DNA from 2 places in the Pseudarthrobacter sp. rb genome. Region 1 is predicted to be linked to the other one. Evidence: riboswitches for the same ligand, from Rfam matches in the RefSeq annotation. Region 1 holds a riboswitch; the other holds the start of a gene.
What was found. A riboswitch is a leader RNA that binds a small molecule or an ion and turns the genes downstream of it on or off. The one in region 1 is predicted to bind S-adenosylmethionine.
Positions count from the first base shown of each region.

Region 2: it holds a riboswitch for S-adenosylmethionine, as region 1 does, so the genes downstream of both, ACWRN3_RS17680 (DUF1737 domain-containing protein) here and metX (homoserine O-acetyltransferase MetX) in region 1, are expected to answer to the same signal.

Region 1 covers NZ_JBWJAR010000001.1:429,594-432,798, reverse strand. Annotated here, with positions in the region: gene ACWRN3_RS01845 (MFS transporter) at 1-328, opposite strand, end outside; gene metX (homoserine O-acetyltransferase MetX) at 508-1,623, opposite strand; SAM riboswitch class IV at 1,636-1,751, opposite strand; gene ACWRN3_RS01835 (bifunctional o-acetylhomoserine/o-acetylserine sulfhydrylase) at 1,854-3,176, opposite strand.
Region 2 covers NZ_JBWJAR010000015.1:78,334-81,538, forward strand. Annotated here, with positions in the region: gene ACWRN3_RS17670 (O-succinylhomoserine sulfhydrylase) at 1-984, opposite strand, end outside; gene ACWRN3_RS17675 (rhodanese-like domain-containing protein) at 985-1,395, opposite strand; gene ACWRN3_RS17680 (DUF1737 domain-containing protein) at 1,392-1,667, opposite strand; SAM riboswitch class IV at 1,681-1,796, opposite strand; gene opgC (OpgC domain-containing protein) at 1,967-3,205, shown strand, end outside.

The DNA of each region.
Region 1 (3,205 bases):
TGGAGACGCCCACCAGGATGATGCTCAGCTGCAGCAGCTGCTTGCGGCCGAACTTATCGCCGAAGTGGCCAAAGACGATGCCGCCGATGGGGCGTGCGACGAAACCGACGGCGTAGGTGAGGAAGGCGGCGATGATGCCGTCCAGTTCCGTGCCGGCGTTGGGGAAGAAGGCCTTCCCGAACACCAGGGTGGCGGCCGATGCGTAGAGGAAGAATTCATACCATTCCACGACGGTGCCGGCCATGGAAGCCGTCACCACTTTCTTAAGGCCTGAGGCCTTGACGTCGGTTTCCTCTGTACGCCTTGCGGCGGAGCTTTCCGTACTCATGCGAACTCCTTCGGCGTCGTCGTCGACACCACGGGGACCAGTCAATGGCAGACGGGTGTGATGCACACCACGAAAGCCGGATTCGATGAGTATGGTCTGCCTGCGGTGCAACCTCAACGCCGATTAGTGCAGAAGGCATCTGCAGGAATGCACAATGCCGGTTGTCCGCCAGGCTGCGCCTAGACCAGGAAGCTGCTCCGCAGCCGGCCGCCCAACTGCCCGATCTCGGTGAGGAACCCGTCGTGCCCGATCGGCGCCTGGATGACATGGACGTCCACGTCGCCGGGCAGGGCCTGGGCCAGTTCGTGGGACTGCGACGGAAAATAGAGCCTGTCCGAGTCAACGGCGGCCACGAAGAACCGTGCCGTGGAGGTGGCCAGGGCTTCGGCCAAGGTTCCCCGCCCCCGGCACACATCGTGGCTCATCAGCGCCTCGGTCAGGGCGATATAGCTGTTGGCGTCGAAGCGCTTCACCAGCTTGTTCCCTTGGTGGTCCAGGTAGCTTTCCACCTGGTAGCGGCCGCGGGAGGCGAGAATTTCCCCCTGCAGGGGTGATTCGGGCGCCTGGGGTGCCCGGCCAAAGCGGCCTTCCAGTTCCGCGGCCGACCGGTAGGTGATGTGGGCGATGCGCCGGGCAAGTGCCAGCCCGTCTTCCGGACACGGACCGCCGTAGTAGTCCCCGCCGTTGAAGTTGGGGTCCTGCCGGATGGCCAGCGTCTGGGCCTGCGCGAAAGCAATCTGTTCGGCAGTGCTGGCGGCTCCCACGGAGATCACGGCGCAGCGCTGCACCCTCTCCGGGTAGGTCACCGCCCATTCCAGGGCGCGGGCGCCGCCCATCGACCCGCCAAGGACGGCGAACCAGCTCTTGATGCCCAGCTGGTCCGCCAGCCTGGCTTCAGCAACAGTGCTGTCGCGCAGCGTGACGAGGGGAAACCTGGAGCCCCAGGGCTTTCCGTCAGGCGCGGGGGATGACGGGCCGGTGGATCCGTAGCAGCCACCAACAATGTTGATGGACACCACGAAGAAGCGGTCCGTGTCCACGGGAGCGCCGGGGCCGGCCAGCTGTTCCCACCAGCCTTCTTCGTCGGTGTCGCCGCGGGTCACATGGGTGCTGCCGGTCAGCGCGTGCTCGATCAGGATGGCGTTGCTGGCGTCCGCGTTGAGCGTCCCCCAGGTTTCATAGGCCAGGGTGACATCCGGGAGGTATCCCCCGGCCTCGAGTTCCAGTCCCCCGATGGAGGCGTAACGGACAATTCCATGTTCGGGAATGGTGGTTCGGGCGACGGTAACCGTCATGGCAAGACCTCTTCTACGCGCTTGCCTGCCGTCGTCTGACCGGCAGGCCAGGTCCTCACCCGGGGCACCCCACCGCGGATGGAGGGTTGCCGGCCAGCAAGCCGGGGCTGTCACTGGCACTCATGACCTGGTTCGAGTGTACGAAACACCCCCCACTCCAGGCCAAGAGTATGACTGGTTGTGACTTCCCGGCTTGCCGGCCGGCACATGCTGCGTCATCGTGTTTGGGGCTACTGGTTGGCGCCCTTGGCGGCCCGGAAGCCTGCCTCCAGGTCGGCGAGGATGTCGTCGATGTGCTCCAGGCCGACGGAAAGCCGGACCAGGCCCGGGTGAACGCCGGCTACAACCTGCTGCTCCGGCGAAAGCTGGCTGTGCGTGGTCGACGCCGGGTGGATGACCAGGGAGCGGACGTCGCCGATGTTGGCCACGTGGGAATGCAGCTCCAGGGCGTCGACGAAGCGCTTGCCCGCCTCTGCCCCGCCGACCAGGTTGAAGGCCACGACGGCGCCCGTCCCCTTGGGTCCGTACTTGCGGCCACGCTCGTACCAGGGGCTGGAGGGAAGACCCGCGTAGGCGACGGATTCGACGTCGTCCCTTGCCTCCAGCCAGCGCGCCACTTCCGTGGCGTTCGCAACGTGGCGCTCCACCCGCAGGCTCAACGTCTCCAGGCCCTGGGAAATCAGGAACGCGTTGAAGGGCGAGACGGCCGAGCCCAGGTCGCGCAGCAACTGCACCCGGGCTTTGAGGATGTAGGAGAGGTTGGCGCCGAGCGCGCCGCCTTCACCGAGGTCGCGTGCGTAGACCAGGCCGTTGTACGTCGGGTCCGGGGTGTTGAAGCCGGGGAACCGTTCCGGATCCTTGCCGAAATCGAACTTGCCGGAATCGACGATGACACCGGCGATGGCGGAGCCGTGGCCGCCAAGGTATTTGGTGGCCGAGTGGATCACAATGTCTGCTCCCCACTCCAGCGGGCGGATCAGGTAGGGGGTTGAAAGGGTGTTGTCCACGATCAGGGGCACGCCCGCCTGGTGGGCCACCTGGGAGATGCCCTCGATGTCCAGGACGTCCTGGCGCGGGTTGGAGACCACTTCACCGAAGAAGAGCTTGGTGTTGGGCTGGACGGCATCGCGCCACTGGTCCAGGTTGTCCGGATCGGCTACGAAGGTCACCGAGATGCCGAACTTCTTCAGCGTGTGGGCGAACAGGTTGTAGGTTCCGCCGTAAAGGCTGGGGCTGGCCACGATGTGGTCGCCTGCCTCGGCGATGTTCAGGACAGCGAAGGTTTCCGCGGCCTGCCCGGAGCTCAGCAGCAGCGCGGCCAGGCCTCCTTCGAGGCTGGCAATCCGTTGCTCGACGGCGTCCTGGGTTGGGTTGCCAATGCGGGTGTAGATGGGCGCAAGTTCAGCCAGGGCAAAACGGTTGGCAGCGCTTTCAGCGCTGGGGAACACGAATGACGTGGTCTGGTAGATGGGCAGGGCGCGGGCACCCGTGGCGCTGTCCGCCGTTTGGCCTGCATGGATCTGGCGGGTTTCGAAGGACCATCCGTTGGACATCCAAATCTCCTTTGACATGGGCCCGGCAT
Region 2 (3,205 bases), on a different contig from region 1:
TTCCTTGCCCGTGCGTCCGCCGGAAGGAGCGAGCTCGAAGGTAAGGACCGTGCCACCGGCACTCATCTGCTTTGCCGCCAGCCCGTACTGCGGGTGCGACTTCAGGAGCGGGTACTTTACCCAGCCCACCGCCGGCTGTTCCTCCAGCCATTCTGCGAGCCGTAGGGCGGTCGCCGAGGAGTGGTTGACGCGCAGGCCCATGGTCTCCAGGCCCTTGGTCAGGACCCAGGCGTTGAAAGCGGAAAGCGCGGGGCCGGTGTGCCGCATCAGCTGCTTCACCGGTCCGTCGATGAATTCCTTGGTGCCCAGGATGGCGCCACCCATCACCCTGCCCTGCCCGTCGATGTGCTTGGTGCCGGAGTAGACGATCACGTCGGCGCCGAGGTCCCCGCAGCGCTGCAGCAGGGGAGTGGCAAAGACGTTGTCCGCCACCACGGTGGCCCCGGCCGCATGCGCCAGTTCACTGACGGCGGCGATGTCCACGATCTCCTGCATCGGGTTCGACGGGGACTCGAAGAAGACGGCGGTGGTGGGCTTGGACAGGGCTTCGCGCCACTGGTCCAGGTCCGGGCCGTCCACGAAGACCGTCTCCACGCCCCAACGGGGCAGGATCTCATTCAGGATCACAAAACACGAACCGAACAGTGACCGGGCAGCCACCACCCGGTCGCCGGCAGCCAGCAGGGCACCCAGCGCGGTGAACACGGCGGACATGCCCGACGCCGTCGCGAAGCATGCTTCGGTGCCTTCCAGCAGCCTGAGCCGCTCCTGGAAGGTGGCCACGGACGGGTTGCCGTAGCGGGAGTAGACAAAGCGCTCGTCCTCGCCGGTGAAGGCGCGTTCAGCTGCCGCGGCTGATTCGTAGACGAACCCGGAGTTCAGGAAGATGGCCTCGGATGTTTCCTGGAAGTTGGAGCGGTCCAGGCCTCCGCGGACTGCCTGGGTGTCGGGGTTCCAGCCGGGGGCGTCTGGGTTGAAGGCCACTTAGTTCTTTCCGAGGTTGGTGGGGAGGCCGCGGTTCTTCCAGCCATTGACGGTCCGCTCGCCGTAGCGGTCGGGCTCGCCTTCGAAGCCCTCCAGCACGCTGTACGCGGTGAAGCCGGCCTGGGTGGCGGCAGTTGCGGCCGCGATGGACCGCTGGCCGGACCGGCACAGGAACAGCAGTTCCGCGTGGGGATCCTCCGGCGCCTGCTCCTGCAGGTCCCTGACGAAGTCGGGGTTGGGGATACCGCCGGGAAAGGTCCACTGGATGAACAGGGGATCGTTGTCCGTGGCTTTGGTGTCCGGGATGCCGATGTGGGCCCATTCGCCCTCGGTGCGGACGTCCACCAGGATGGCGCCCTGCTCCAGCTTGGCCCAGGCTTCCTGCGGCGTCAGGTCTCCGGCGTAGCTCATGCGTGGCCCTCGCCGTCGAACTCGCCCTCAAATTCGGCATCGAGCTGGTCCACGGCGGTCGCCACGGCGGCATCGGCTGAGGCGATGGCGGCCGGAAGGACGATTGCCTGCGCAACGATGACGGTGGTGCCGTTGAAGGTTGCCGCCGGGCTGCCGTGCAGGACATAGCCGTCGGCGAGTGCAGCGGAGATCCGCTCACAGAATTCACGGTTGTCCGCGCCGGTAATCAGGCGGTAGGACAGTTTTTCGTCAGGGGCGGGTGCGTCGGACACGACGGATCTCCTTCTTTCACGCTTGCAGCTCGAATCGGTCGATATGCCGAGTATTCACCTGAGGCACCCCGCCGCGAAAGGGAGGGTTGCCGACCGGCAAGTCAGGGCTTTGCACCGGTACTCATTACTCCCCAAAAACGTAACACCTGCCGCGCCCCGCCGCATCGCCGCCGTCGTCATGTTCCGTAATTGAGCCGTCCGCGTCACGGCACGGGTAATGCCCGCGGGCCGATAAAGTTCTTACCGGGGGGGCGCCGCCCCGTATCCAGAGCAATGAGTACCGGGGGGTCCTTGTCAGCATGCGGGCACACGTATCGCACCACCACGCCGCCATCCGGCGGAACCGTCCGCGTTCCATCGCCGCCTTTTTCGCCGCGGCCATCATCGCCCTCCTGGCCCTGGTGGTCCCGGCCGGACCGGCGCACGCCGCGCCTGCTGCACCGGACAAGGGCAAGCCCTGGCTGGGGGCGGTCCTCGAGTGGGGTGAGGATACGGCTGCGGGCTTCAGTGACCGGCTGGGGGCCAGCCCTGCCGTCTTCGGCCATGACATCACCATTCCCTACCGCGAATCGGAGCGGAACGACATCGACGGCTTCCTGCAGCAGACTGCTGCCAAAGGCGCCCACGCCCTGCTCACGGTGAAGCCCTCGGTGCCCCTGGACCAGCTCGGCACCGCCGAGGCGGAAGCGTTCGCAGCACAAGTGCGCGACCTGGCGTCGGGGTTCAAAGGCCAACTGCTGGTCCGGTTCGCCCCCGATATGAATACCGGCTGGGTGGCATGGGGCCAGCAGCCGGCCACGTACCGGCAAACCTTCCAGGCCGTGGCGGCAGCCTTCAAGAAGTACGACGGCGGCCGGGCCGCCATGGTGTGGGCGCCCTACCTGGGCAAGGACTACCCCTTTGAACGGAACCGGAATGCCCCGGAGCCGGGAAGCGAGGGGTTCTCCCTCCTGGATACGAATGGGGACGGGGCCTGGAACGGAAGCGACAGCGCCTATGCTCCCTATTACCCCGGCGATGACGCCGTGGACTGGGTGGGCCTGACCGCCTATCACGACGACACTTCCGGCGGGGCCGCCGTCAACACCACGCCGCGTCCCGGTGAACTCCAGGAGATGCTGACGGCATCCGGCAGCGAAAACTTCTACGGCACCTACGCCGAGGGACGCAAAAAGCCATTCCTCCTGCAGACCTCGGCCTTCTACAGCCCTGCGTCCGGTGGGGCACCCGAGGCGGACATCAAGACGGGCTGGTGGGACCAGGTGGTGGCCACTGCCACATCGCCCGCTTTCGGCGGGACGGCCGCCGTGGTGTGGGACGAGCGGACCAGCACGCGGGACACCGGCGTGGCAAGCATCAGCTGGCTGCTCACGGGAAGCCCGGATGTTGCCAAGTCCGCGCTCGACAGGCTGAAGGCATCACCGATGGTCACCGGCCCTGTCACGGATGTGGCGTCCACAGGCACCTACGTGCGGGCCAATACGCTCTCCGGTGCCGTCCCGTGGACCCTTGCTGCCGCCATGGTCATCCTCCTGGTG